One region of the Micromonospora sp. NPDC023814 genome, then DNA from elsewhere that is predicted to be linked to it. Evidence: predicted binding sites of a transcription regulator. Region 1 holds the regulator's gene; the other holds the start of a gene.
What was found. Region 1 encodes HrcA, which represses chaperone genes, less so after heat shock. Its sites were predicted from a motif close to GGTTNGCACNCTCNNNNNGAGNGTGCNAACC; they were not measured.
Positions count from the first base shown of each region.

Region 1 (9,114 bases):
GCCCCCGCCCAAGTACGGCCTCGGCGCGGCGATCGCGGTGATCCTCACCCTGATCCTGCTGGTGGTGACCGGCCTCTACGTCCGCATGGTGCTCAAGCAGGAGGAGGACGCGTGACGCGACGCGGAGGCGGCGCAGGCGTGAAGCGGATCGCCCTCAACGGCGCGGGACTGCTGGTCGCGCTCTTCGCCGCGTTCCCGGTCTACTGGATGATCGCCACCTCGCTGAAGCCGAGTTCGGAGATCTTCTCGTCCACGCCCCGGCCGGTGCCGTCCGAGCCGACGCTGGAGCACTACCGGCAGATCCTCACCGGCAACCTGATCCCGGGCGTGACCTTCGCCGACTTCTTCCTCAACAGCGCGCTGGTCGCGGTCTCCACGGTGCTGCTCAGCGGCCTGGTCGCGCTGCTCGCCGCCACCGCCGTGGCCCGGTTCCGGTTCAAGCTGCGGACCACCTTCCTGATCATGCTGCTGGTGGTGCAGATGATCCCGCTGGAGGCGCTGGTCATCCCGCTGTTCCTGATGATCCAGCGGCTGGGGCTCTACAACACCCTGCCCAGCCTGATCCTCACCTACCTCGGCTTCTCGCTGCCGTTCGCGGTCTGGATGCTGCGGGGATTCGTCGCCGCCGTGCCGAAGGAGCTGGAGGAGGCCGCCGCCATCGACGGGGCGAGCCGGGCGCAGACCTTCCGGAAGGTCCTCTTCCCGCTGGTGGCCCCCGGCCTGGTGGCGACGAGCATCTTCTCGTTCATCACCGCCTGGAACGAGCTGATCTTCGCGCTGACCTTCATCAACGACCAGGAGAGCTACACCCTGCCGGTCGCGATGACGTTCTTCTTCGGCCGCGACGACACCGCGTGGGGCCCCGTGATGGCCGCCTCCACGCTGTTCACCCTGCCGGTGATCATCTTCTTCCTGCTGGTGCAGCGGCGGATGGTCTCGGGCCTGGTGGCCGGCGCCGTCAAGGGCTGACGCCCGCGTGAGGAAGGGTCCCTGGTCGACGCACGGCGCTGACCAGGGACCCTTCCATTGCCCCTCCGGGAGCTTCCGCGGGGCGGGCTAGGCTGACCGCCATGACGGGCAGGCTGGCATCGGTGAACCTCGGCGGCGTGACCGAGGCGGAGTGGGCGGGCGACGCGAGCGGGCGTACCGGCATCGACAAGCGGCCGGTGGACGGCCCCGTGCTGCTGCGCGCCGACGGGGTGGCCGGCGACTTCATCGGCGAGCGCGCCCACCACGGTGGCCCGGACCAGGCGGTCTACGCGTACGCCGAGGAGGACGCCGGCTGGTGGGCGACCGAGCTGGGCCGCGCCATCCGTCCCGGCGGGTTCGGCGAGAACCTGACCACGTACGCGGTCGACGTGACCGGAGCGGTGATCGGCGAGCAGTGGGCGATCGGGTCGGCGCTGCTCCAGGTGACCAAGCCCCGGACGCCGTGCACCACCTTCGCCGGCTTCTGGGGCGTACCGGACCTGGTCAAGCGGTTCACGGTGCGGGCGAAGCCCGGGGCGTACCTGCGGGTGCTGCGCGAGGGAGAGGTCGGCGCGGGTGACCCGGTCGAGGTGGTCGACCGGCCCGCGCACGGGGTGACGATCGGCGAGGTGTTCCGGGCGTTGAACCTGGAGCCCGACCTGCTGCCCCGGCTGCTCGACGCGACGGACCTGCCCGAGCCGATCCGGGAGAAGGTGCGTCGCCGCCTCGCCCGCCGCAGCTGAACCGCCGGCTGACCTGCCGCCTCGCCGGCGGTACGGGCGCCGGAGGCGTGGGAACGCGGAACGGGCCCCGTCCCGTGGGGGAGGGGCCCGTTCGGTGTCGTCTCGGCGGGAGCCGGGTTACCGGCTCAGCGGAGCCAGGGGATGTTGCGGTCGAGCAGGCCGCGCTGCTTGAGCTCCTTGCGCAGCGGGATCTCGTCGTCGATGTAGCCGTCCCAGTTGATGCCCCAGTAGTTGGCGGTGTGGGTGCCCTCGCCGCAGAGCTGGCGCTGCACCGGCGTGCGGTTGGCCCACCACTCGCCGTCCTTGTCGATGTGCAGCTCGTCCAGCGGGCGGATCCACCGGTAGGTGTAGCCGACGAAGAGCATCTTGCGCGTGATGGTCGACAGGTTGGTCGACCGGGAGTGCCACTGGCGGCGGTCGAAGATGAAGGCGTCACCGGGGTTCGCGGTGATCTCCACCGTGCCCTCCGGGTCCGGGTTGTGCACGGAGGTGTCCTCCGGGCGCGGCAGCGAGTTCCACAGGTGGCTGCCCGGGATCACCTTGGTGGCGCCCCGGCCGTTCTCCGACAGGTCGGAGAGCACGTAGGCCACCTTGAGGGAGAACATCGGCCGGGGGAGGTTCGGGTCCATCGTCTCCGGGTCGGAGTTCTGCCGGTACCCGTCCTGGTGCCAGCCCCAGTACGGCTTCTCCGGCTCCAGCGCCGGCGGGGTGACGTCCAGGTGGTTGTGGTGGGTGTAGATGTTCCAGCCGGCGAGGCCCCACATGTACGGGAAGGCGATCGGGTGGGTCAGCAGGTCGCCGAAGAGCTCGTCCCGCTCCAGGAAGCCCAGCAGGTGCAGGGTGCCGTCCTTGGTGGTGTTGCCCTTGGCCTTCTCCTCGGCGTAGACGCGGTCGACCGCCGCCTCCAGCGCCGCCCGGTGGTCCTCCGTCAGGACGTTGCGCAGCAGGAGGAAGCCCTGCTCGTGGAACTCCTTGCGGTCGGTGTCACTGATCGGTTCGTAACCGGTCCGGTCGCCGTAGTCGAACACCTCGACGTCCCCTCCCCATCGGGCGAAAACCATTGCTGGCACAGGCCGCCGATCGTAACGCGCTGGTTGCGGTGCGGGGTACTGCCCCGCGTGATATGCGACCGTTGCCCGAACCGTGGGGAGTTGAACCGCTACAATCCGTTGTCCTGTCGGGGGTCGCCGGGGCTTCTGTCCTGGAATGACGGATTGTGCGGTGACTGCCGGTAAGGAGACGGGAGTCGCTACGCCTCGGCGAAGACCTCGGCGACCACCCGGTCGCCGGTGGCCGCATCGTTGCCGACCTGGTTCCAGGTGCCGTCGCGGGCGGTCCACTCCAGGCCGCCGAAGCGCACCCGCTTCACCCCGTGGTCGTGCGCGTGGGAGACGAGCCAGTGCGCGTACCGCCAGCCCCGGCGCTCGTCGGCGGCGGGGACCGTGAGGCCGGTCAGGTCCGCTGCGGTGGTGGCGGCGGCCAGGCCCCAGTCCAGCGACAGCCCGCGGGTCAGCGCGGTCGCCGCGGCCGCCCCGCGCATCGCCGGGTCGCGGCCCACCGTGCAGGCCACCGCGCCGGTGGCGTGCCCGAGCAGGGCCCGCGTCAGCACCTCCGACTCGTCCGCCCACTTCTGGTACGCCTCTGGGAAGGCGGAGCGCTGCACCTTCTGCGCCGCGTCGGTGACCCGCATCCGCTCCCAGCCGCGCACCTTCTTCAGCGCGGCGTAGAACCGGTTCGCCGCGTACCGGGGGTCGCGGATCTCCTCCGGGCTGCCCCAGCCCTGGCTCGGGCGCTGCTGGAACAGCCCCACGGAGTCGCGGTCGCCCCCGGCGAGGTTGCGCAGGCCGGATTCCTGGTACGCGGTGGCCAGCGCCACCACGACGGCCCGCTCGGGCATCTTCCGCTGGATGCCGATCGCCGCGATCGTCGCCGCGTTGGCCATCTGGTCGGGGTCCAGGGCCACCCGGCCGTCCGCCTGCACCGTGCACGTCCGGCTGGACAGCGGCAGGCGCAGCTGCCCACCCACCTGCCGGATGACGAGCCAGATTCCGACCACGGCGACGAGGACGAGGACGACGCCGCCGGCCACGACTGCCCGAGTTCGCACCCACACCCCCTGATCGACAGTCCGACAAGCGTACGTCCCCCGTGGTGCCTGCCGGGGTCGTCCGACCGGTTCCCGCCGGCCCGCCGCGTGGCACCGACCGGCGGGGCCCGCCCGAGAGCGCCGAACGGCCCCGGGGGCGGGCCCGGATGTTCCCGTTTCCCGCGCGGCCTCACCTCTCCCGACGGTCGCGGGCGTCGGCGTCCCTACCGGCTACCCGGTCGACGGCGTCGCTGCCCGGCTACCGGTCGACGGCGTCGCCGTCGGCGGCGGGAACCCAGCGGGCCGGCCGCTTCTCCCGGAACGCCAGCACGCCCTCGCGGCCCTCCTCGGAGAGGAAGTACCCGGTCGAGAGGGTGGACAGCCCGGCGATCTCCTCCCGCAGGTCGGTCGCGGGCGGCCGGCGCAGCAGTTGCTTCGCCCCGGCCAGCGCGCCTGGCGCGCCCCGGACCAGCGAGTCGCAGTAGCTGGCGACGGCGGCGTCCAGCCCGTCGGCCGGCACGGCGGCGGTGACCAGGCCGATCTCCGCGGCGCGCCGGCCGTCGAAGGTGTCCCCGGTCAGGTAGAGCTCGGCCGCCGCGCGGGGGTGCAGCCGGGGCCGCACGGTCGCGGAGATCACCGCCGGGATCACCCCGATCCGCACCTCGGTGAAGGCGAACGTCGCCTCCTGCGCGCACACCGCCAGGTCGGCCGCCGCGATCAGGCCCAGCCCGCCGGCCCGCGCCGGGCCGGCCACCCTCGCCACCACCGGCTTCGGGCACTCCCAGACCGCCGCGAGCACGTCACCCAGCATCCCGGCCGGCACGCTCCCGCTGGCGTACGCGGCGGCGGTCTCCTTGAGGTCCGCGCCCGAGCAGAAGACCGGCCCGGTGTGGTCCAGCACGACCACGCGTACGGCGTCGTCGGCGACCGCCTCGGACAGGCCGGCCAGCAGCTGGGTCATCAGCGGCGTGGAGAGCGCGTTGCGGTTGTGCGGGCTGTCCAGGGTGAGGGTGGTCACCCCACGGGCCGTGGCGGCCCGCACGAGCACGTCGGGAGAGGTCATGCCGGGCACACTAGTGGCCATGCCCGGCGTCCTTCCAGAAGGCGAATCCGTTCCCGTCGACGGCTCGCTGCCCGCCGCCGCCACCCGCGCGGTCGGCGCGCGCGGCTTCGGCGTGTACGTGCACGTCCCGTTCTGCGCCAGCCGCTGCGGCTACTGCGACTTCAACACGTACACCGCCGCCGAGCTGGGCGGCGGGGCGAGCCGGGAGGGGTACGCCGACACCGTGCTGGCCGAGCTGGCGCTCGCCGGCCGGGTGCTGGGCGACGCCCCGCCGCCCCGGGTCGACACGGTCTTCGTCGGTGGCGGCACCCCGACCCTGCTTCCCGCCGACGACCTGGCCCGGATCCTCGACGGCATCGACCGCACCTGGGGGCTCGCGCCCGACGCCGAGGTGACCACCGAGGCCAACCCGGAGTCGGTGACCCCGGAGTCCCTGCGGGCCCTGCGGGCGGCCGGCTACACCCGGATCTCGCTGGGCATGCAGTCCGCCGCGCCGGGGGTGCTGGCGATCCTCGACCGCACGCACAGCGCCGGCCGGGCCACCGCCGCCGCCCGGGAGGCCCGCGACGCCGGGTTCGAGCACGTCAACCTCGACCTCATCTACGGCACGCCGGGGGAGAGCGAGGACGACTTCGCCGCCTCCCTCGACCAGGTCGTCGCCGCCGGGGTGGACCACGTCAGCGCGTACGCCCTGATCGTGGAGGACGGCACCCGGCTCGCCGCCCGGATGCGGCGCGGCGAGCTGGCGTACCCCTCCGACGACGTCGCCGCGGACCGCTACCTGGCCGCGGAGGCCGCCCTCGACGCGGCCGGATTCTCCTGGTACGAGGTGTCGAACTGGGCCCGCGGCGACGCGGCCCGGTGCCGGCACAACCTGCTCTACTGGACCGGCGCCGACTGGTGGGGCCTCGGCCCGGGGGCGCACAGCCACGTCGGCGGCGTGCGCTGGTGGAACGTGAAGCATCCCACGACGTACGCGAAGCGGCTGGCCGGCGGCGAGTCGCCCGGCCTGGCCCGGGAGGTGCTCACCGCCGACGAGGCGCACATGGAGGACGTCATGCTCCGGCTGCGGCTCGCCTCCGGGCTGCCGCTGGACGCCCTCGACGACGCCGGCCGGGCCGGCGCCGAGCGGGCGCTCGCCGACGGCCTGCTGGCCGGCCCCGACCACGCGGCGGGCCGGGCCGTGCTGACCCTGCGGGGGCGGCTGCTCGCCGACGCGGTCGTCCGCGACCTGCTGCCCTGAGGCGGGCAGGCCCCCGCCGTGTGGCGGCGCGGGCGGCAGGGCCCCGCCGTGCGGCGGCGCGGGGCCGGGTCCGGCCGGGGGAGCAGCCGGCCCGGCTCACCTGGTGAAGCTGTAGGCCATCGGGTAGCGGTAGAGCACGCCCTCGTTGGCCTTGACCCCGGCGACGATCCCGAAGATCAGCGGCACCAGCCAGACGAGCATCGGGACGAAGAACAGGATGCCGCAGGTGATCAGGGTGAGCACCCAGCTCAGCACGCCCACGACCGCCCAGGTGATCTGGAAGTTCAGTGCCGCGACGGCGTGCGCCCGGGCGGTCGGCGACTGTTGCCCCCTGGCCATCAGCGCGATGAGCGGCGCGACCCAGCCGAGCAGGCCGCCGCCGACGATCACCCCGGCCGCGCCGCCGAAGTGGGCGATCAGGGCCCAGTTCTTGTCCTCGTTGTTGGCGTAGCCGCCGGTGGGGGCGCCGTAGCCGCCGCCGGTCGGATAGCCGACCCCCGGCGGGGGGTAGCCGCCCGGCGGGGGATAGCCCCCGGGCGGCGGGTAGCCACCCGGCGGAGGGTAGCCGCCCGACGGCGGTTGGTCACCGGTGGGTGGCGGATAGCCACCGGGCGGGGGATAGCCGCCCGGGCCCGGTGCCCCGGACAGTGGTGCGGTGGGTTCGTCGGAGCCGGCCGGCCCGGGAACCCCCGACGGAGCGGCCGGATCCGGCCGGTCGCCGGGGTCCCCCGCTCCGGGAGGGCGAGGTGGTTCAGTCATGGACGTCACGGTAGGGGCCGCGGGCAAGGCCGCACCAGAGCGACTCCGACCGGGATGTCCGGATGATCGGCTCTGGCGCCGCCGGCTCCACGGGCCGTGTGGCGCCGGTCGGATCGCCGTCCCAGGTTGATCATCGCGTCGGCGGGCGCGCCGTCGTAGACTGGCACTCGTCCGTAGCGAGTGCCAGCAACCCCCGCCCCTCGGGGGCGCGGGGGTCCGACGTGCGACAGGAGGTGGGGAACGATGGGTCTCGACGACCGCAAGCTCGCCGTGCTGCGCGCGATCGTCGAGGACTACGTCGCCACGCAGGAGCCCGTCGGCAGCAAGGCGCTGGTCGAGCGGCACCAGCTCGGGGTCTCCCCGGCGACCGTCCGCAACGACATGGCCGTGCTGGAGGAGGAGGGTTACATCCGCCAGCCGCACACCAGCGCCGGCCGGGTGCCCACCGACCGCGGCTACCGGCTCTTCGTGGACCGGCTGTCCAGGGTCAAGCCGCTCAGCCCGGCCGAGCGCCGCGCGATCGAGCGCTTCCTGGTCGGCGCGGTCGACCTCGACGACGTGGTGCACCGCACCGTACGGCTGCTGGCGCAGCTGACCCGGCAGGTCGCCGTGGTGCAGTACCCGAGCCTGGCCCGCTCCACCGTCCGCCACCTGGAGCTGGTGCCGATCTCCACGACCCGGCTGATGCTGGTCATGATCGCCGACACCGGCCGGGTCGAGCAGCGGCTGGTCGAACTGCCCGGGCCGATCCCCGCCGACGACGTCACGGACCTGCGCCGGCTGGTCAACGAGAAGCTGGTCGGCACCCGGCTGTCCGAGACCCCGCCGCTGGTGCAGGCGCTGGTCGACGAGTCGGTGCCGCACCTGCGGCCGGCCATGACCACCCTCTCCACCGTGCTGCTGGAGACGCTGGTCGAGCGGCACGAGGAGCGGATCGCGCTGGCCGGCACGGCCAACCTCACCCGCGGCGGCCTGCTCGACTTCCAGGGCTCGCTGCGCCCCATCCTGGAGGCGCTGGAGGAGGAGGTCGTGCTGCTCAAGCTCATCGGCGAGGCGGAGCCGAGCACGACCCGGGTGCTGATCGGCGACGAGAACGAGATCGACAACCTGCGCGCCGCCTCGGTGGTCAGCACCGGCTACGGGCCGGGCGCGACGATCGTGGGCGGGCTCGGCGTGCTCGGGCCGACCCGGATGGACTACCCCGGCACCATCGCCACGGTGAGGGCCGTGGCACGCTACGTGGGCGAGCTGCTGGCCCAGAACTGACCAGTCAGGGCCGACGGCCGGCTCCGGCCGACGACCGGCGCAACGCGAGACGAACATGAGGACACGGAACGCAGTGGCCAGGGACTACTACGGCATTCTCGGGGTGAGCCGGGAAGCCTCCGACGACGAGATCAAGCGCGCCTACCGGAAGCTGGCGCGGCAGTTCCACCCGGACGTCAATCCGGACCCGGAGGCACAGGAGAAGTTCAAGGACATCAACGCCGCGTACGAGGTCCTCTCGGACGACCGGAAACGGCAGATCGTCGACCTGGGCGGCGACCCGCTCGCTCCGGGCGGCGGGGGCGCGGGCGGCCCGGGCGGTCCCGGCGGCGCCGGCCCGTTCGTCGGCTTCCAGGACATCATGGACGCGTTCTTCGGCGGCGCGGCCGGCGGGTCGCGGGGCCCGCGACCGAGGACCCGGCCGGGCGCCGACGCGATCCTGCGGCTGGAGCTGGACCTGAACGAGACCGCGTTCGGCGTCGAGGCGCCGATCACCGTCGACACCGCCGTGCTCTGCACCACCTGCTCCGGCGCCGGCACCGCGGCCGGCACCCACCTGGCCACCTGCGAGGCGTGCGGCGGCCGGGGCGAGGTGCAGTCGGTGCAGCGCACCTTCCTCGGTCAGGTGGTCTCCGCCCGCCCCTGCACCGTCTGCCAGGGCTACGGCACCACCATCCCGCACCCCTGCCCGACGTGCGCCGGCGACGGCCGCGTCCGCACCCGGCGCTCGCTGACCGTCAAGATCCCCGCCGGGGTCGAGGACGGCATGCGCATCCGGCTGGCCCAGCAGGGCGAGGTCGGCCCGGGCGGCGGCACCGCCGGCGACCTCTACGTCGAGATCCACGAGCGGCCGCACGACGTCTACTCCCGCAAGGGCGACGACCTGCACTGCCGGGTCACCGTGCCGATGACCGCCGCCGCCCTCGGCACCCGGCTGACCATCAAGACGCTGGACAGCGAGGAGACGGTCGACGTCAAGGCCGGC
Region 1 is NZ_JBFAAF010000127.1:344-9,457, reverse strand. It holds gene AB0G14_RS33780 (sugar ABC transporter permease) at 1-115, shown strand, start outside; gene AB0G14_RS33775 (carbohydrate ABC transporter permease) at 139-969, shown strand; gene AB0G14_RS33770 (MOSC domain-containing protein) at 1,071-1,712, shown strand; gene AB0G14_RS33765 (phytanoyl-CoA dioxygenase family protein) at 1,838-2,773, opposite strand; gene AB0G14_RS33760 (hypothetical protein) at 2,962-3,825, opposite strand; gene AB0G14_RS33755 (enoyl-CoA hydratase-related protein) at 4,058-4,861, opposite strand; gene hemW (radical SAM family heme chaperone HemW) at 4,881-6,104, shown strand; gene AB0G14_RS33745 (DUF4870 domain-containing protein) at 6,201-6,863, opposite strand; gene hrcA (heat-inducible transcriptional repressor HrcA) at 7,107-8,129, shown strand; gene dnaJ (molecular chaperone DnaJ) at 8,203-9,114, shown strand, end outside.

Region 2 (18,835 bases), on a different contig from region 1:
GCCGCCCCCCGCCGCGCGCAAGGGCCGGGGGGCCCCCCCACCGGCGGCGGCCCCCCCCCGACGAGGCGTACGGCGAGGGTCAGAAGCCCGGGCCGTGCTGGTGGCCGTGACCGTGGCCGTGGCCGTGCCCACCGGCGGCGGCCGGCTCGGCCTTCTCCGGCTTCTCCACCACGAGGCTCTCCGTGGTGAGCAGCAGGCCGGCGATCGACGCGGCGTTGCTGACCGCGTTGCGGGTCACCTTCACCGGGTCGAGGATGCCGGACTTCGCCAGGTCGACGTACTCGCCGCTGGCGGCGTCGAGGCCGTGGCCCCACTCCTTGCCGACGACCTTCTGCACCACGACGTAGCCGTCGTGGCCGGCGTTCTGGGCGATCCAGCGCAGCGGCTCGACCAGCGCCTTGCGCACGATCGAGACGCCGACCTTCTCGTCACCGGTGAAGCCGAGGTCGTCGTCCAGCGCCGGCAGGATCTGCGCCAGGGCGGCGCCGCCGCCCGGGACGGTGCCCTCCTCGACCGCGGCCTTGGTCGCGGCGATCGCGTCCTCGATGCGGTGCTTGCGCTCCTTCATCTCGACCTCGGTCGCGGCGCCGACCTTGATGACCGCGATGCCGCCGGACAGCTTGGCCAGCCGCTCGGCGAGCTTCTCCCGGTCCCAGTCGGAGTCGGAGGCCTCGATCTCCTTGCGGATCTGGGCCACCCGGTCCGCGACCTCGTTCGCCTGGCCGCCGCCGTCGACGATCGTGGTGTTCTCCTTGTCGACCACCACGCGACGGGCGCTGCCGAGCACCTCCAGGCCCACCTGGTCGAGCTTGTAGCCCAACTCCGGGGCGACCAGTTCGGCGCCGGTGAGGATCGCCATGTCCTGGAGCATCGCCTTGCGGCGGTCGCCGAAGCCGGGGGCCTTGACCGCGCAGACCTTGAGGGTCTTGCGGATCGAGTTGACCACCAGGGTGGACAGCGCCTGGCCCTCGACGTCCTCGGCGATGATCAGCAGCGGCTTGCTGTTCTGGAGGACCTTCTCCAGCAGCGGCAGCAGCTCCTCGATCGCCGAGATCTTCTGGGTGGTGATCAGGATGTACGGGTCCTCCAGGACCGACTCCTGCCCCTCCACGTCGGTGACGAAGTTCGGCGAGATGAAGCCCTTGTCGAACTGGAGGCCCTCGGTGACGTCCAGCTCGGTGGTGAGCGCGGAGCCCTCCTCGACGGTGATGACGCCGTCGCGGCCGACCCTCTCCATCGCCTCGGCGATCAGCTCGCCGATGGTGGCGTCCTGCGCGGAGATGGTCGCGACGTGCGCGATCGACTTCTTGTCGGCGACCTCGACCGCGCGGCCGAGCAGCGCCTCGGAGACCTTGGCGGCCGCCGCGTCGATGCCCCGCTTGAGGCCGGTCGGGTTGGCGCCGGCGGCCACGTTGCGCAGGCCCTCGCGGACCATCGCCTGGGCCAGCACGGTGGCGGTGGTGGTCCCGTCGCCGGCGACGTCGTTGGTCTTGGTCGCCACCTCCTTGACCAGCTGCGCGCCGAGGTTCTCGTAGGGGTTGGTGAGCTCGATCTCCTTGGCGATGGTCACGCCGTCGTTGGTGATCGTGGGCGCACCGAATTTCTTGTCCAGGACGACGTTGCGCCCGCGCGGGCCGAGGGTCACCTTGACCGCGTCCGCGAGGGCGTTGACACCGTGCTCGAGCAGGTGCCGGGCGTCGTCCGAGAAGCTCAGGATCTTCGCCATGAATGTCCCTTCGAAGCGACGTTGCCCCGGCCCGGCGAGCCGGACCGGGGCAACGACACTGATCGGTTGCTTACTTCTCGATGACCGCGAGGACGTCGCGGGCGGAGAGCACCAGGTACTCCTCGCCGGCGTACTTGACCTCGGTGCCGCCGTACTTCGAGTAGAGGACGGTGTCGCCGACCTTGACGTCGACCGGCACGCGGTTACCCTTGTCGTCGATCCGGCCCGGGCCGACAGCGAGGACGGTGCCCTCCTGCGGCTTCTCCTTGGCGGTGTCGGGGATCACGATGCCCGACGCCGTGGTGGTCTCAGCCTCGTTCGCCTGGACCACGATCCGGTCCTCGAGCGGCTTGATCGCAACCTTGGTCGCGGTAGTCACGGGCATACCCTCCTGGGGTACTGGTTTCGTTACCGGTCGACATGCCGACCGGCGTCAATCTGCCACATGCCACCGGGCGGGGCCGTCGTCGCGGGTGCCGGTCCGCCTGGCGTTCAGCGCCCGGGCCTGACAGCCCGGAAGCTGGCACCCTCGGGGTGAGAGTGCTAATCGCAGGTTATTCCTCGGCTAGCACTCCGTCAAGGAGAGTGCCAACCCGCCGGCCGGCGCGTCGGGCCGGCCGGCCAGAATGACCGCGTGGACCTCGACCAGCTCGCCGCCCTGCGTACGCCCGAGGGGTCGGTCGCGCTCGACGCGGCCGCGCGGGTGGCCGGCGGCGACCCGCTGGCCGCGGCGGCGGCGCTCCGCTCGGCCGGGATGCCGCCCGCGCTGGCGGCGGCCGCACTCACCCAGGCCGAGCTGCGCCGCCGGGCGGTCGGCAAGTTCGGGCCGGCGGCGGCGGGGATGTTCCTGACCCGGGCCGGGCTGGAGCAGGCCACCCGCGGCGCCGTCGCGGCGCGGCGCGCGCGCCGGCTGCGCGCCGCCGGCGTGCGCACCCTGGCCGACCTCGGGTGCGGCCTCGGCGCGGACGCGCTCGCCGCCGCCCGGGCCGGCATCCGGGTGTACGGGGTGGAGGCCGACCCGGTGACCGCCGCGATGGCCGCCGCCAACGCGGAGGCGGCCGGGCTGGCCGAACTGTTCACGGTGGAGTGCGGCGACGCCACGGCGTTCGACGTCGGCCGGGTCGACGGGGTGTTCTGCGACCCGGCGCGGCGGAAGGCGGGCACCGGGCGGCGGGTCTTCGACCCGAACGCCTACTCCCCGCCCTGGGACTTCGTCGTCGGCCTGGCCGCGCGGGTGCCGTACACGGTGGTGAAGGTGGCGCCCGGGATCGACCACGCGCTGATTCCCGCGGGCGCCGAGGCGGAGTGGGTGAGCGCGGACGGCGACCTGGTCGAGGCGGCGCTGTGGTGCGGCCGGCTCGCCGAGGTCCCCCGCCGGGCCACCCTGCTGCGCGGTAAGGAAGGGCCCCCTGTTAACGCCTCCGGTAGAGGAAGGGTCCCCTGCTATCAGGTGACCGGCTCCGGCGACGCCGAGGCGCCGGTCGGGCCGGTCCGCCGCTTCCTGTACGACCCGGACCCGGCGGTGGTCCGCGCGCACCTGGTCGCGGAGCTGGCCGGTGCCCTCGACGCGACGCTGGCCGACCCGAGCATCGCCTACCTCTATGCGGACGCCCCGGCGGCGACCCCGTTCGCCCGCTGCCTGGAGGTCACCGACGTGCTGCCGTTCTCGCTGAAGCGGCTGCGGGCGCTGCTGCGGGAGCGTCGGGTCGGCCGGGTGGAGATCCTCAAGCGCGGCTCCGCGCTGGAGCCGGAGAAGCTGCGGCGGGACCTGCGGCTGGCCGGCGACGAGGCGGCCAGCCTGGTGCTGACCCGGGTGGCCGGTGCGCCGACGGTGCTGGTCTGCCGCCCGGCCGGGTAGCCGGCCTTATCGGCTCGCGGGTCACCCGGACCCGGGTTAGCTTGACGGTCATGGCGGGACAGGGCACTCCGGCGACCGCGCTGCTGACGAAGCGGAAGATCGCCCACAGCACGCATCCGTACGACGTCTCCCCCGACGCGCCGAACTACGGCGCGCTGGTCGCGACGGCGCTGGGGGTGCCGCCGGAGCGGGTGTTCAAGTCGCTGGTCGCCGAGGTCGACGGCGCGCTGACCGTGGCGGTCGTGCCGGTCACCGGCGAGCTGGACCTCAAGGCGCTCGCCGCGGCGGTCGGCGGCAAGCGGGCCGCCATGGCCGACCGGGCGGTGGCCGAACGGGCCACCGGCTACGTGCGCGGCGGGATCAGCCCGCTCGGCCAGCGCCGGCGGCTGCCCACGGTGCTCGACTCGTCGGCGCTCGACCATCCCACCGTCTACGTCTCGGCGGGCCGGCGCGGCCTCCAGCTCCAGCTCGCCCCGCAGGATCTGGTCGCCCTCACCGGGGCGGCCACGGCCCCGCTGTCCGCCCGCTGAGCTGCGCCGCTCCCGGAGCCGGCGGGAGAGCGCTCCCGTGCGGGGCGACGGCCGGGTGACAGGGACGTTGCTGAATTGTTACTGCCGACAACAAACTCGCCACCTCGGCACTCTTGTGCCCACAGTGTGACGCGGAATACGTTGCCGGACACAACAAACGACCATCGTCACTCCCCCCACCCCGAAAGGACCCTGCACATGCGCAAGGGCTTCCTCACCCTCGCCGCCGTGGGCCTGCTCGCCACCGGCGGCATGACCGCCTGCGGCGACGACTCCGGCAGCGGTGACCAGGCCGGCGGCAGCGACAAGGCCCCGAAGATCGGCGTGATCCTGCCGGACAGCAAGTCCTCCGCCCGCTGGGAGGGCGCGGACCGCAAGTTCCTGGAGGAGGCGTTCAAGGCGGCCGGTGTCCAGTACGACATCCAGAACGCCCAGGGCGACAAGAACGCGTTCCAGACCATCGCCGACCAGATGATCACCAACGGCGTGACCGCCCTGATGATCGTCAACCTGGACTCCGGCACCGGCAAGGCCGTGCTCGACAAGGCCAAGTCCCAGGGCGTGGCGACGATCGACTACGACCGGCTCACCCTGGGCGGCTCGGCCACCTACTACGTCAGCTTCGACAACGAGGCCGTCGGCAAGCTCCAGGGCGAGGGCCTCAGCAAGTGCCTCACCGAAAAGGGCGCCAAGAACCCGGTCGTGGCCTACCTCAACGGCGCCCCGACCGACAACAACGCGACCCTGTTCAAGAACGGGTACGACTCGGTGCTCAAGCCGAAGTTCGACTCGAAGGAATACACCAAGGGCCCGGACCAGAACGTCCCGGAGTGGGACAACGCCCAGGCCGCCACCATCTTCGAGCAGATGCTCACCCAGACCCGCGGCAAGATCGACGGCGTGCTCGCGGCCAACGACGGCCTCGGCAACGCGGCCATCTCGGTGCTGAAGAAGAACAAGCTCAACGGCAAGGTCCCGGTGACCGGCCAGGACGCCACCCCGCAGGGCCTGCAACACATCCTCGCCGGCGACCAGTGCATGACCGTGTACAAGGCGGTCAAGCAGGAGGCCGACGCCGCCGCGGAGCTGGCCATCGCGGTGGCCAAGGGTGTGAAGAAGGACACCGGCAAGACGGTCAAGGACCCGGAGGGTGGCCGGGACGTCCCGGCCGTGCTGCTGACCCCGAAGGCGATCTACAAGGAGAACGTCAAGGACGTCATCGCCGACGGCTACGTCACCAAGGACGAGGTCTGTGCCGGGACGTACGCCAAGCTCTGCGCCGACGCCGGCATCAGCTGACCCGTACCCGATCCACGCGTACGCCGCCCGGCACGGCCCCCCTGTGCCGGGCGGCGGCTCGCGCCGACGGGACCCGAGACCTCCCCTCCGTCTGAAGGAGACCCCCGTGTCCGCAACCCCCCTGCTGGAACTACGCGGGATCGACAAGAGCTTCGGTCCCGTCCAGGTCCTGCGCGACGTCGCCTTCGCCGCCCACCCGGGCGAGGTGACCGCGCTGGTCGGCGACAACGGCGCCGGCAAGTCGACCCTGGTCAAGTGCATCAGCGGCATCCATCCCACCGACGCCGGCCAGTTCCTCTTCGACGGCCGGCCGGTGACCATCAACAGCCCCCGCGACGCCGCCGCGCTCGGCATCGAGGTCGTCTACCAGGACCTCGCGCTCTGCGACAACCTCGACATCGTGCAGAACATGTTCCTCGGCCGGGAGAAGCGCAGCGGCATCGTGCTCGACGAGCCGACCATGGAGCAGATGGCCGCCGACACCCTCGCCGGGTTGAGCGTGCGGACCGTGAAGTCGCTGCGCCAGCACGTCTCCAGCCTCTCCGGCGGCCAGCGCCAGACCGTCGCGATCGCCAAGGCCGTGCTCTGGAACAGCAGGCTCGTCATCCTCGACGAGCCGACCGCCGCGCTCGGCGTCGCGCAGACCGCCCAGGTGCTCGAACTGGTCCGCCGGCTCGCCGACAACGGCCTGGCCGTGGTGCTCATCTCGCACAACATGAACGACGTCTTCGCCGTCTCCGACCGGATCGCCGCGCTCTACCTCGGCCAGATGGTCGCCCAGGTGAAGACCACCGACATCACCCACGCGCAGGTGGTCGAGCTGATCACCGCCGGCCGCACCGGCGGGCTCGGGCTCGCCGACCTGGCCAACGGCGGCAACGGCCACGGCGCGGGGCCGGCCGACAGCAACGCAGGAGGCGTCCGATGACCACGACCGTCGTGCGGAAGGGTGGCCCGGCGCCCGTCACCCGACCGCCCACCCTCGGCAGCCACGTCCGCAGCTACGTGAGCCGGGTCCGCGGCGGCGACATCGGCGCGCTGCCCGCCGTGCTCGGCCTGGTCGTGCTCTGCACGGTCTTCTCGATCATGCGGCCGTCGTTCCTCACCGCCGGCAACTTCGCCAACCTGTTCACCCAGGGCGCCGCGGTCACGCTGATCGCGATGGGCCTGGTCTTCGTCCTGCTGCTCGGCGAGATCGACCTCTCCGCCGGCTTCGCCAGCGGGGTCTGCGCCGCCATCCTCGCCAACGTCGTCACCGTGCTCGGCCACCCGTGGTACGTGGCCGTGCTCGCCGCGATCGTCACCGGCGTGGTGATCGGCACCGTCCTCGGCTTCCTCGTCGCGAAGATCGGCATCCCGTCCTTCGTGGTGACCCTCGCCGGGTTCCTCGCCTTCCAGGGCATCGTGCTGATGCTGATGGAGGAGGGCACCAACATCTCCGTCCGCGACGAGGTGCTGGTGGCCATCGCCAACCGCAACCTCTCCCCCGTCCTCGGCTGGCTGCTGGCCGCCGTGGCGGTCGCCGGCTACGCGGCCGTGCAGCTGCTCCGGCACCGTACTCGGGCCTCCCGGGGGCTGGTCACCGACCCGATCGCGGTGGTGTTCGCCCGGATCGGCGGGTTGGCGCTCGTCCTCGGGGCGGCGGTCTTCATCCTCAACCTGGAGCGCAGCCGCAACGTCGTGATCAGCTCGCTCAAGGGCGTGCCGATCGTGGTGCCGATCATCGCGGTGCTGCTGGTCTTCTGGACGTTCGTGCTCCAGCGCACCAGCTACGGCCGGCACGTCTACGCCGTGGGCGGCAACAAGGAGGCGGCGCGCCGGGCGGGCATCGACGTGGACCGGATCCGCATCTCGGTCTTCGTGATCTGCTCCTCGATGGCGGCCGTCGGTGGCATCGTCGCCGCCAGCCGGGCCAACTCGGTGGACCCGAACACGGGTGGCAGTAACGTACTGCTCTACGCGGTCGGCGCGGCGGTCATCGGAGGCACCAGCCTCTTCGGCGGCAAGGGTCGGGTGCTCGACGCCGTCCTCGGTGGCGCGGTCGTCGCGGTCATCGACAACGGGATGGGCCTGATGGGATACAGCTCGGGGGTGAAGTACGTGGTCACCGGCGTGGTGCTGCTGCTCGCCGCAAGCGTGGACGCGTTCTCCCGCCGGCGCTCCGCCGCCACCGGCAACCGCTGACCGCGCGGCACCGGAAGTGACGACAGCAATGCGCGCAGGCCCCAGCCAGGACGAGATCCGCCGGCAGAACCTGGGCGCGTTGCTGCGGTACGTACACGTCCACGGGGCGACCACCCGTGCGGAACTGACCAGCGCGCTGGGGCTCAACCGCAGCACCATCGGCGCGCTGACCGCCGACCTGGCCGGCGCCGGGCTGGTCAGCGAGGGAACGCCGAAGGAGACCGGCCGGGCCGGGCGACCGTCGCTGGTCGTCCGGCCCGAGTCGGAGCGGGTGCACGCGTACGCGTACAGCATCGAGGTGGACCGGCTGCGGGCCGCGCGGGTCGGCCTCGGCGGGGCGGTGCTCGACCGCCGGGAGCAGGAACGCCCCCGCGGTCTGACCGCCGCGGAGGCCGCCCCGCTGCTGGCCGGGGCGGTCAAGGAGATGCAGCAGACCGTGCCGGCCGACGCGGTCTGCGTCGGCGCGGGCGTCGCGGTCTGCGGCATGGTCCGCCGCGACGACGGCCTGGTCCGGCTGGGACCGACCACCGGCTGGGTGGACGAGCCGATCGGCGCGGCGCTCGCCGCCGAACTGGGCTGCGAGGTCCCGGTCACGGTCGGCAACGTGGCCGACGTGGCGGCGTTCGCCGAGCACGCGCGCGGCACGGCGGCCGGCTGCGACAACGTCATCTACCTGTACGGGGACGTGGGCGTGGGCGCCGGCATCATCGCCGGCGGCCGCCGACTCACGGGGCACGGCGGCTACGGCGGCGAGGTCGGGCACATGGTGGTCGTCCCCGACGGCGCGCCCTGCGAATGCGGCTCCCGGGGCTGCTGGGAGACCCAGATCGGCGAGCACGCGCTGCTGCGCGCCGCCGGCCGCACCGACGCGCGGGGCCGGGACGCGCTGCTGGCCGTCTTCGACGCCGCCGACCGCGGCGACGCCCGGGCGCAGACCGCGGTCCGCCAGGCCGGCGACTGGCTCGGCTTTGGGGTGGCCAACCTGGTGAACATCTTCAACCCGGAGATGGTCATCTTCGGCGGCACCATGCGGGACCTCTACCTCGCCGCCGCCGCCCAGGTGCGCAGCCGGCTCAACTCGATCGCCCTGCCGGCCTGCCTGGAGCACGTCCGGCTGCGCACCCCGAAGCTGGGCGACGACGCGGCGCTGATCGGCGCCGCCGAGCTGGCCTTCGAACGGCTGCTCGCCGACCCGCTCGACGTCGGCTGACCCGTCGGCCGGCCATCGGGGCGTGCTCCGCCGCGCCTGACCCGCCCGTCGGGCCGCACGGTCGGCGCCGGGCCGCACCGGGCAGGCGGGTGCCGCGGCGGGCCGGGGCGACGTCGCGGGTTACTCGTTCGGCTCCGGTCCCAGCAGCCGGATCTCCTCGATGTCGAGGACGGCCTGCACGTCCCGGAGCACGATGTCGTCGATCTGGTTCGTGTCCCGCAACCTGGTGATCTCGCGGCGCTTGTGTTCCAGGACGGCGAGCCGCAGCCTCCGGTCGAGGTCCCGGGCCTGCTCCGCCGACCGGCCCCGGTCGGCGGAGCGGACGTCGTCGAGGTGCTGTTCGTAGTCGGCCCTGATCCGGTCGACCGCGTCCGGCCCGGCGCCGAGCCGGTCGGCGACCTCGGGCAGCGCCGCCAGGGCGGCCTCGGTGGCCCGCGTCCGGGCCAGGCGCCGTTCGTCGACGCGCCGGGTGTCGCCGACCAGGCCCGCCCACCCGACGACGGCCGGCAGCGTGGTGCCCTGGATCAGCATCGTCATCAGGATGGCGACGGCGGTCGTGAAGATGATCAGGTCACGCTCGTGGACGGGCGTGCCGGCGGGGGTCGTCACCGGCACCGCGAGGGCCGCCGCGAGGGACACCGCGCCCCGGAACCCCGCCCACCCGGCCGCCGTACGCACCCGCCAGTCGACCTGCTCGCCCTCCAGCGACGGGCGGCGGTTGGCGGCCCGGAAGCCGAACGCCGCCAGGTGGATCCAGAGCATCCGCGTCGCCACGACGACGCAGGTCACCACGACCGCGATGGCCAGCGCCCGCGCCGTCGACAGGCTGGTGAGGCCGCGCAGCGCGCGCGGGATCTGCATCCCGAGGAGCACGAAGAGCCCCCCGTTGACCAGGAACGTGGCGAGGTCCCAGAAGGCGTACGCCAGCACCCGGGACCGGGCCCGGACGACCCGGGGGGCCGCGTAGGAGAGCACGAGGCCGGCGACCACCACGGCCAGCACCCCGCTGGCGTGGACGAGTTCGGCGAGGAGGAACGCGACGAACGGCGTGAGAACGCTCAGCGCGCCCTCGCGCAGCGGATCGTCGAGGCGTCGCCGGACGACGATCACCGCCCAGCCGACCAGCAGGCCGGCGACGACGCCCCCGGCCGACGCGCCGACGAACCGCTCGGCCAGCCCGAGCGCGCTCGGCTCGGTGCCCCCGACGATCAGGCCCACCGCGACGGTGAAGAGCACCAGCGCGGTGCCGTCGTTGATCAGGCTCTCCGCGTGCAGGGTGGTGAGGATGCGGCGCGGCATTCGCTTGGCCAGTCCGGAGACCGCCGCGGCGTCGGTCGGCGCGAGCACCGCGCCGAGCACCCAGGCCGCGGCCGGGTCGATGCCGAGCCGCTGCGCGACGAGCGACACGGCGACCATCGTCGCCGCCACCAGCCCCACCGCCAGCAGCGTGATCGCCAGCAGGTTGGTGCGGATCTCGCGCAGGCTGGTGGTGATGCTCTCCCGGTAGAGGATCGCCGGCAGGAACAGCAGCAGCACCACCTCGGGCTCCAGCACCACGTGCGACAGCGGCGGCAGGAGCGCCAACAGCGCGCCCGCCGTGATGAGCAGGACCGGGGGCGCCACGCTGTACCGCCCGCCGAGGGTGGTGCCGACCAGCACCGTGACGCCCAGCACCACGATGAGTTCGAGACCGCCCACGTCGCTCCCCCGTCACCCGCCGGCCACGCCGCAGTGGCGGGTGCGCGATCGCCTGCCACTGGCAACATCGTGGTACGGCACGCGGACGCGGCACCGCCGAACCGTCGAACGGGTGACGGACGGCGCGACGTCAGGAGCGCGTGACGGACGGCGGCGACGTCAGGAGCGCGTGACGGACGGCGGCGACGTCAGGAGCGCGTGACGGACGGCGCGACGTCAGGAGCGCGTGACGGACGGCGCGACGTCAGGGCCGGTGGCGGGCGGTCGGTGTCAGGAGCGGGTGCCGTGCCAGGAGCGCCAGAGGGCCGCGTAGGACCCGCCCGCGGCGACCAGCTCGTCGTGCGGGCCGATCTCGGTGATCCGGCCGTCCTCGACCACCGCGACCCGGTCGGCGTCGTGCGCCGAGAAGAGGCGGTGCGCGATGGCGATCACCGTCCGGCCCTGGAGCACGGCCGCGAGGGAGCGCTCCAGGTGCCGGGCGGCCCGGGGGTCGATCAGCGAGGTGGCCTCGTCCAGCACCAGCGTGTGCGGGTCGGCCAGCACCAGCCGGGCCAGCGCCAACTGCTGCGCCTGCGCGGGCGACAGCGGGTGCCCACCGGCGCCGACCATCGTGTCGAGCCCGTCCGGCAGCGCGTCGGCCCAGTCCAGCGCGTCGACCGCGGCCAGCGCCGACCGGACGGCCGCCTCGTCGGCGCCCGGCCGGACCATCGCCACGTTGTCCCGCAGCGTGCCGATGAAGACGTGGTGCTCCTGGGTGACCAGCGCGACGTGCGTCCGCAGTTCGGCCAGGGGCAGCTCGTCGAGCCGCCGCCCCGCCACGGTGACCGAGCCGGAACGGGGCGCGTGCACCCCGGCGAGCAGCCGGCCGAGGGTGGACTTTCCGGCGCCCGAGGGGCCGACCATCGCCAGCTTCTCCCCCGGCTCCGGCACCAGGGTCACGCCGTGCAGCACGTCCCGCCCCGTCCGGTACGCGTACCGGACGTCCCGGGCGGCGAGCCGCCGGTCGCCCGTCGGCACGTCGGTGCCCGCCCGCGTCGGCGACCCGGCCGGGGCCGGGGACGTGGTCGGGGCGTCGGCGTCGGCCACCCCCAGCAGGCGCGCCAGCGAGGCGCCGCCGACCTGCAGCTCGTCCAGCCAGGAGAGCAGCCGGTCGACCGGGTCGATCAGTTGCTGGACGTAGAGCGTGGCGGCGGTGACCTCGCCGAGGCTCACCCAACCCTTCAGGTGGAACCAGCCGCCGATGATCAGCGTGGCGACCACCGGCACCACGTAGCCGATCTCGGTGACCGGGAAGAACACCGTACGCAGCCGCAGGGTGTAGCGCTCGGCCGCGTACGACCGGCGGATGTCGGCGCCGGTGCGGGCCCGGCGGCGCGCCTCCTGCCGCAACGCCTCGGTGGTGCGCGAGCCCTCGACGGTCTCGCTGATCCCGTCGGTGATGTCGGAGTAGGCGGCGTTCTCCCGCAGGTAGCCGTCCGGGGCGCGGCGCAGGTACCACCGGGTGCCGGCCCACAGCAGCGGCACCGCGACCAGGCAGGGCACCGCGAGCAGCGGGTTGACCAGGAGCAGTGCGCCGACGATGAAGCAGCCGGTGACGACCGCGATCAGCGTCTCGGGCACCGCGAACCGGACCGTCCGGGACAGCGCGGAGACGTCCCGGGACGTCCGGGTGAGCAGGTCGCCCGTCCCGGCCCGCTCCACGGTGGCCAGCGGCAACGCCAGGATCCGGTCGACGAACTCCTCGCGCAGCTCGGCCAGCACCCGCTCGCCGAGCCGCGCCGACGCCAGGTGGGCGAACCGCACCAGCACCGACTGCGCCAGCACGAAGCCGGCGATCAGCAGCGCGATCCGGTCGACGGTGACGCCCGTCGTGCCCCGGGAGATCCCCTCGACCAGGTCGCCGAGCAGCCACGGCGCGACCAGGCCGGCCGCCGCGGCCAGGGCGTGCAGGCCGAGCGCCACACCGAGCGCGCGCGGGTGCCGGCGCACCAGCGTACGGGCGTAGCGGCGCACCTGGCGCGCGTCGGCGACCGGCAGTGCGGCGGCCATCAGTCCTCCCCCCGGCTGACCGTCGCCCGATAGCGCGGTTCGCCGTCGAGCAGTGCGGTGTGCGCCCCCTCGGCCACCACCTTGCCGTCCTCCACGAAGATCACATGGTCGGCGCGGCTCAGCACGAGCGGGCTGGTGGTGCAGACCAAGGTGGTCCGGCCGGCCCGGGCCGCGCCGAGCCGCTCGGCGATGCGGGCCTCGGTGTGCGCGTCCACGGCGCTGGTCGGCTCGACCAGCAGCAGGGTCTCCGGGTCGGCGACGAGCGCCCGGGCCAGCCGCAGCCGCTGCTGCTGGCCGCCGGAGAACTCCCGCCCCCGCTCGGCCACGGCGCTGGCCAGCCCGTCGGGCAGGGCCTCCACGATGTCCGTCGCGCTCGCCGCCGCCAGCGCCGCCGCGATCGCCGCCTCGTCGGCCCGGTCGTGCGGGTCCAGCTCCGCGCGCAGCGGGCCGGTGAACAGGTGCGCGTTGTTGTCGGCCACCAGGATCCGCTCCCGCACCGTCGCCAGCGGCAGCGCCCGCAGCGGTACGCCGTGCAGCATCGCGTCCGAGTCGACGTACCGGCCGAGGCGGTCCACGATCGCCGCCGCGTCCTCGGGCGCGGTCGCGGCGAGCGCGGTGAACCGGCCGGGCCGCAGGGTCACGCCCGACTCCACGTCGACCAACTCGCCGGGGCCGTCCGGCAGCGCCGCCGGGCGGGGCGGGTCCACCAGTTCCGGGTCGAGCCGCAGCAGCCGCACCACGCGCCGGGCGGCGACGTGCCCCCGGGTCAGCTTGTCCACCGCCTCGGTGAGCTGCCGCAGCGGGCTGACCAGGAACGCGGTGTAGCCGTAGAACGCCACGAGCTGGCCGGCGCTGATCTCGCCACGCAGCGCGAACCGGGCGCCGAGCCAGGTGACCAGCACCAGGAACGCGCCGGGGAGCAGCACCTGCGCCGCCTCCAACAGCGACTCGACCCGGGCCACCCGGAGGCCGTCGGCGCGCAGCGCCTGGGACCGCGCGCGGTAGCGGGCGGAGAGCATCGGCTCACCGCCGACGCCACGCAGCACCCGCAGCCCGGAGACGATGTCGCCGGCCCGGGTGGTCAGCGCCCCCTCGGAGTCCCGGTAGGCCTGCTGCTGCCGGTGCAGGGGCCGGATGAGCAGCCCGACCACCGCCATCAGCAGCGGCACGCCGAGCACCACGACCAGCCCGAGCGGCAGGGATGCGCCGAGCAGGATCACCCCGACGGTCACGATCGCGACGACGGCGCCGGTGCCCCGGGCGGTGATGTCGATCGCCGAGCCGATCTGGTTGATGTCGGCCGTGCCGATGCTCACCACCTCGCCGGCGGCCACCCGGCGCGGCAGCGCGGCGCCGAGCCGGTTCGCCGCGCCCACGGTCAGCTGCACCGTCCGGTACGCCCCGGCGAGGAAGTTGTGCACCGCGCAGCGGTGCCGCAGGATCCCGGCGACCGCCTGGATCACGCCCAGGCCCAGCAGCACCAGCCCCCAGGTGAGCAGCGCGTCCTCGTCCCCACGGGTGAGCCCGTCGACGGCCCGGCCGACGGCCGCCGGCACCAGCGACTGGGCGACCATCCAGACGACGCCGAGCAGGATGCCGACGGTGAACAGCACCTTGTGCCGCCCGGCCAGCCACACCAGGTAGCGGGTCGCCGAGCGGGTGTCGGGTACGCCGGGGTCACCGGCCGGTGAGAAACGCATGGCCCACCGACGCTAGGCGGGCCACGGGCAGCACCGCCAACCAATTACCGCTGCGACGTGCTCCGGCTCACGCCGAAGGGCGGCGGCGCGCCCCGATCCACATCGACCGGCGGCGCGCTCCGATCCACGTCGACCGGCGGCGCGCCCCGATCCACGTCGGACGGCGGCGCCCGCCGGTCAGCGGTCGACCTGGGTGAAGTCCCACGAGTGCGGCGGGCGGGCGAGCAGCATCGCCGGCGGCTCCGGCAGCGGGCGGGGATTGCTGCGCCACTTGGAGATGACCACCACCCGGTGGTCGGTGGAGGAGAACACCTCGCTGGACAGGTGCATCGGGTCGTGCTCGAACTCCGGCAGCGCCGCGTCGCAGACCCAGGTGATCAGGTCGGCGACGCCGTACGGCTCGGCCCGCGCCTCCCACATCCGCACGATCACGTCATCCATCCCTGAGTTTCACACGCTGACGGTGGTCAGCGGCATGGCCGAGTCGGCGGGCAGGTCGAGCCGGCTCGGCGCGACACCCGAGGCGACCAGGTGCGAGCCGAGGGCGGCGACCATCGCGCCGTTGTCCGTGCAGAGATTTGGTCGGGGCACCCGGACCCGGATGCCGTCCTTGGCGGCGCGGTGCTCGGCCATCGCCCGCAGCCGCGAGTTGGCCGCCACGCCGCCGCCGATCACCAGCGTCTCGACGCCGTTGGCCCGGCAGGCGTCCAGCGCCTTGCGCACCAGCACGTCGCAGACCGCCTCCTGGAAGGACGCGGCCACGTCGGCGACCGGCACCGGCTCGCCCGCCCGCTGCCGCGCCTCCACCCAGCGGGCCACCGCCGTCTTCAGTCCGGAGAAGGAGAAGTCGTAGCGGTGGGCGGCGAGGTCCTTGGCGGCGGTCAGGCCGCGCGGGAAGCCGATGGCGGCCGGGTCGCCGGCCCGGGCCTCCCGGTCGATGTACGGCCCGCCGGGGAACGGCAGGCCCAACAGCCGGGCCACCTTGTCGAACGCCTCGCCGGCCGCGTCGTCGATCGTGGCGCCGAGCGGGGTGACGCCCCGCGCCAGGTCGTCGACGAGGAGCAGGGAGGAGTGCCCGCCGGAGACCAGCAGGGCGATCGCCGGCTCGGGCAGCGGACCGTGCTCCAGGGTGTCCACGGCGACGTGCGCGGCCAGGTGGTTGACGCCGTAGACCGGCTTCTCGGCGGCGAGCGCGTAGCCCTTGGCGGCGGCCACCCCGACCAGCAGCGCGCCGGCCAACCCCGGGCCGGAGGTGACCGCGATCGCGTCGATGTCGGCGAGGGTCACCCCCGCCTCCTTCAGCGCCCGGTCCATCGTCGGCACGATGGCCTCCAGGTGCGCCCGGCTGGCCACCTCGGGCACCACCCCGCCGAACCGGGCGTGCTGCTCGACGCTGGAGGCGAGCGCGTCGGCCAGCAGCGTGTGCCCCCGCACGATGCCGACGCCGGTCTCGTCGCAGGACGTCTCGATGCCGAGGACCAGGGGTTCGTCAGTCATCGCCCACCTCCCGGGTGCGCTGCATGACCAGCGCGTCGGTGTTGCTCGGTTGGTAGTAGCCGCGCCGCACGCCGATCGGCTCGAAGCCGTACGCCGCGTAGAGCAGTTGGGCCGGGGCGTTGTCCGCCGCGACCTCCAGCAGGGTGCTGCGGGACCCGAGCCGGGCCGCCTCGGCGAGCAGCGCCTCCAGCAGCAGCCGGCCGACCCCGCGCCGCTGGGCGTCCCGGCGCACCGCGATGTTCTGCACCCACGCCTCGTCGGGCGGGGCCGCGGTGAGCCCGGCGTAGCCCAGCACGGCGCCGTCGTCGTCGGTGGCGACCAGGTAGAAGTGCCCGTTGGCCAGCTCGTTCCAGAACATCGCCGCCGACCACTGCTCGGCGCCGAACAGGTCCGCCTCGATCGGCAGCACCTCGTCGATGTGCCACCACCGGAACCGTTGGAGGCGCACCCCGGTCATGGCAGGACCGGCTTGCGGGCCGTCGCGGCCACGGCGTCCGGCCGGCGCAGGTAGAGCGGGGTGAGCGCCTCGCCGGGGGCGCCGGCCCGGATCCGCTCGGCGGCCAGGGCCGCCAGCACGCCGGCGTCCGGGTAGCGCGGCTCGGCCCGCACGGGCAGGCCCAGGGTGTCCGCGTACCGGTGCGCGCCGTCGCCGACCGCGACCGTGACGGCCAGGCCGCGGGCGCGCTCGGCGGCGACCGCCGGGGCCGACACCTCCGGCCCGACGATCCGCTGGCCCGCGCCGTCGTAGACCGCCCAGTAGATCTCCCGGCGCCGCGCGTCGCTCGCCGCCAGCACCGGCTCGCCGGCGGCCGCCGGGTGGCCGACGGCGTCCAGCGAGCAGACGCCGTACGTCGGCACGCCCAGCACCTGGCCCATGGTGGCGGCGGTGACCAGCCCCACCCGGAGCCCGGTGAACGGGCCGGGGCCGAGCCCGGCGACGATCGCGCCCAGGTCGGCCGGGCGGGCGTCGACGTCGGCGAGCACCGCGTCGACCTGCGGGGCGAGCAGTTCGCCGTGGGCGCGGGCGTCGACCGTGCAGCGGTGCGCCCGGGTCGCGACGCCGTCCGCCGTGACCTCCACCAGCGCCGCCGTCACCGCGGGCGTCGAGCTGTCCACCACCAGTACGAGCACGGTAAGCCAGCCTAGCCGGCCCCCTCGTCGGCCCCGGCGACGCGGGTCAGCTCGGGGTACGGAACTTGCGCAGGAAGGCGGGCAGGAGCCAGGGGCGCCGCCCGCTCACGCGCACCTTGCCGGTGAGCACCGCCCGGGCCCGGCTGATCCGGCCGAACATCATCAGGTTGAGCGTGGCGGGGTCGTGGTCGACCACGGCGTCGGGCCGGGCGTCCGGCTCGGCGAACGACACCCGGCCCCGGTGCAGCAGCAGCCGGACCGGGGCCGCGTACGCCGAGCGGAACTCGACCACGATCCGGCGCTCGCTCGGCGGCGGGCCGCCGTCGATCAGCCGCCCGTAGCCGTGCCGGACCACGCCGGCCAGGAACAGCTCCAGGAAGAGCGCGGCGTGCGGGCTGGGCACCTCCCACGGCAGCCCGGTGGCGCGGGCGATGTCGTGGCCGTGGATGAGCACCTCGTTGACCAGGTGGGCGCAGAGCCCGGCGAGGGGGACCTGCGCCCCGCCGAGCCACGACACCGTCTCGTCGGGGCGCCGCTCCTCGCAGGCGGTCAGGAACTGCTTCACGTCGGCCTGGAACCGGTCGAGCAGGACCTGCGGGTCGCGCTCGGTGAGGTGGCCGAGCAGCACGTCGTTGAAGCCCGCCACCGTGTCGACGCTGGTCTCGGGGAGCAGCCCGTCGAAGCCCGGCACCGGCGGAAGCGGGCGCTCCGGATCCACCAGGCAGACGTACAACCAGGCGATGGTGCCGACGTGGGCGAGCGTGTCCGCCACCGACCAGTGGGCCGTGGCCATGGCCTGCGGCGGGGCGGCGCGGACCAGATCGACGAAGCGGTCGGTCTGGTCCGCCAGGGCCGTCCGCGCCACCCGCCACCGTTCGTCGCTGACCGTCGCCGCCATCCGCCGCCTCCCGGCTCGCCGACCGCTGGAGGCAACAGGCTACAGCGCACGGTCACCGCCCGGTGACGCGCAGCTTGCGGACTTCGTCAGCCGGCCGAGCGCTCCCAGTCGACCGTGGGCAGGCCCACGTCGGCGAGGGCCTTGTTGGCCGCGCTGAACGGCCGGCTGCCCAGGAAGCCGCGCGGGTTCATCGGGCTGGGGTGCCCGGCCTCCAGCACCACGTGCTGCGGGTTGGTGACCAGCGCAGCCTTCTTGCGCGCGTAGCCGCCCCAGAGCAGGAAGACCACCCGGGAGTCCAGCGCGTCGAGCGCCCGGATGGTGGCGTCGGTGAACTCCTCCCAGCCGCGGTTCGCGTGCGAACCGGGCGTGGCCTCGCGGACGGTGAGCACCGAGTTGAGCAGCAGGACGCCCTGCGCCGCCCACCCGCTGAGGTTGCCGCTGCGCGGCTTCGGCACGCCGACGTCCTCGCCGAGCTCCTTGAAGACGTTACGCAGCGACGGCGGCACGCTCACGCCCTCCCGCACGCTGAAGCTGAGCCCGTGCGCCTGCCCCGTCTTGTGGTAGGGATCCTGCCCGAGGATCAGCACCCGGCAGTCGGCCGGCGCGCAGAGCCGGTAGGCCGAGAAGAGGTCCTCGACCGGCGGGAAGACGGTGCGGGTCGCGTACTCGCCCGCGACGAACTCGGCCAGCGCGGCGGTGCGGGCCGGGTCGAGGTGCGGGGTGAGCACGGCACGCCAGTCCTCCGGCAGCAGCGCCAGCAGGTCCAGGGTGGGGGCGTCGTCGGGCATCGGCAACCTTTCGCCTGTCGGGTCCGTCCCGCGCACTCTAGGCAGCCGGTACGACAGCGCTCAGCCGAGGGCCGCCAGGCGCTGCGCCCAGTCGCCGCCGACCGGCTCCAGCTCGACCACCCGGGTGTCGTCGTCGCGCCGGTTGACGCGCACCCGCAGGTGGGCGTCGACGAGCTGCTCGACCAGGCCCTCGCCCCACTCCACCACGGTGACCGACTCGTCCACCGAGGCGTCCAGGTCGAGGTCGTCGATCTCGGCGCGCGGGTC
Region 2 is NZ_JBFAAF010000091.1:4,708-23,542, reverse strand. It holds gene groL (chaperonin GroEL) at 80-1,726, opposite strand; gene groES (co-chaperone GroES) at 1,797-2,111, opposite strand; gene AB0G14_RS31190 (methyltransferase domain-containing protein) at 2,361-3,584, shown strand; gene ybaK (Cys-tRNA(Pro) deacylase) at 3,635-4,114, shown strand; gene AB0G14_RS31180 (substrate-binding domain-containing protein) at 4,313-5,413, shown strand; gene AB0G14_RS31175 (ATP-binding cassette domain-containing protein) at 5,520-6,341, shown strand; gene AB0G14_RS31170 (ABC transporter permease) at 6,338-7,597, shown strand; gene AB0G14_RS31165 (ROK family protein) at 7,626-8,807, shown strand; gene AB0G14_RS31160 (Na+/H+ antiporter) at 8,928-10,505, opposite strand; gene AB0G14_RS31155 (ABC transporter ATP-binding protein) at 10,776-12,554, opposite strand; gene AB0G14_RS31150 (ABC transporter ATP-binding protein) at 12,554-14,254, opposite strand; gene AB0G14_RS31145 (hypothetical protein) at 14,432-14,686, opposite strand; gene tsaD (tRNA (adenosine(37)-N6)-threonylcarbamoyltransferase complex transferase subunit TsaD) at 14,705-15,751, opposite strand; gene rimI (ribosomal protein S18-alanine N-acetyltransferase) at 15,744-16,208, opposite strand; gene tsaB (tRNA (adenosine(37)-N6)-threonylcarbamoyltransferase complex dimerization subunit type 1 TsaB) at 16,205-16,882, opposite strand; gene AB0G14_RS31125 (maleylpyruvate isomerase family mycothiol-dependent enzyme) at 16,929-17,780, opposite strand; gene ung (uracil-DNA glycosylase) at 17,867-18,568, opposite strand; gene tsaE (tRNA (adenosine(37)-N6)-threonylcarbamoyltransferase complex ATPase subunit type 1 TsaE) at 18,629-18,835, opposite strand, start outside.
Region 2: the regulator HrcA is predicted to act here: its motif matches at 2,245-2,275, upstream of groES (co-chaperone GroES).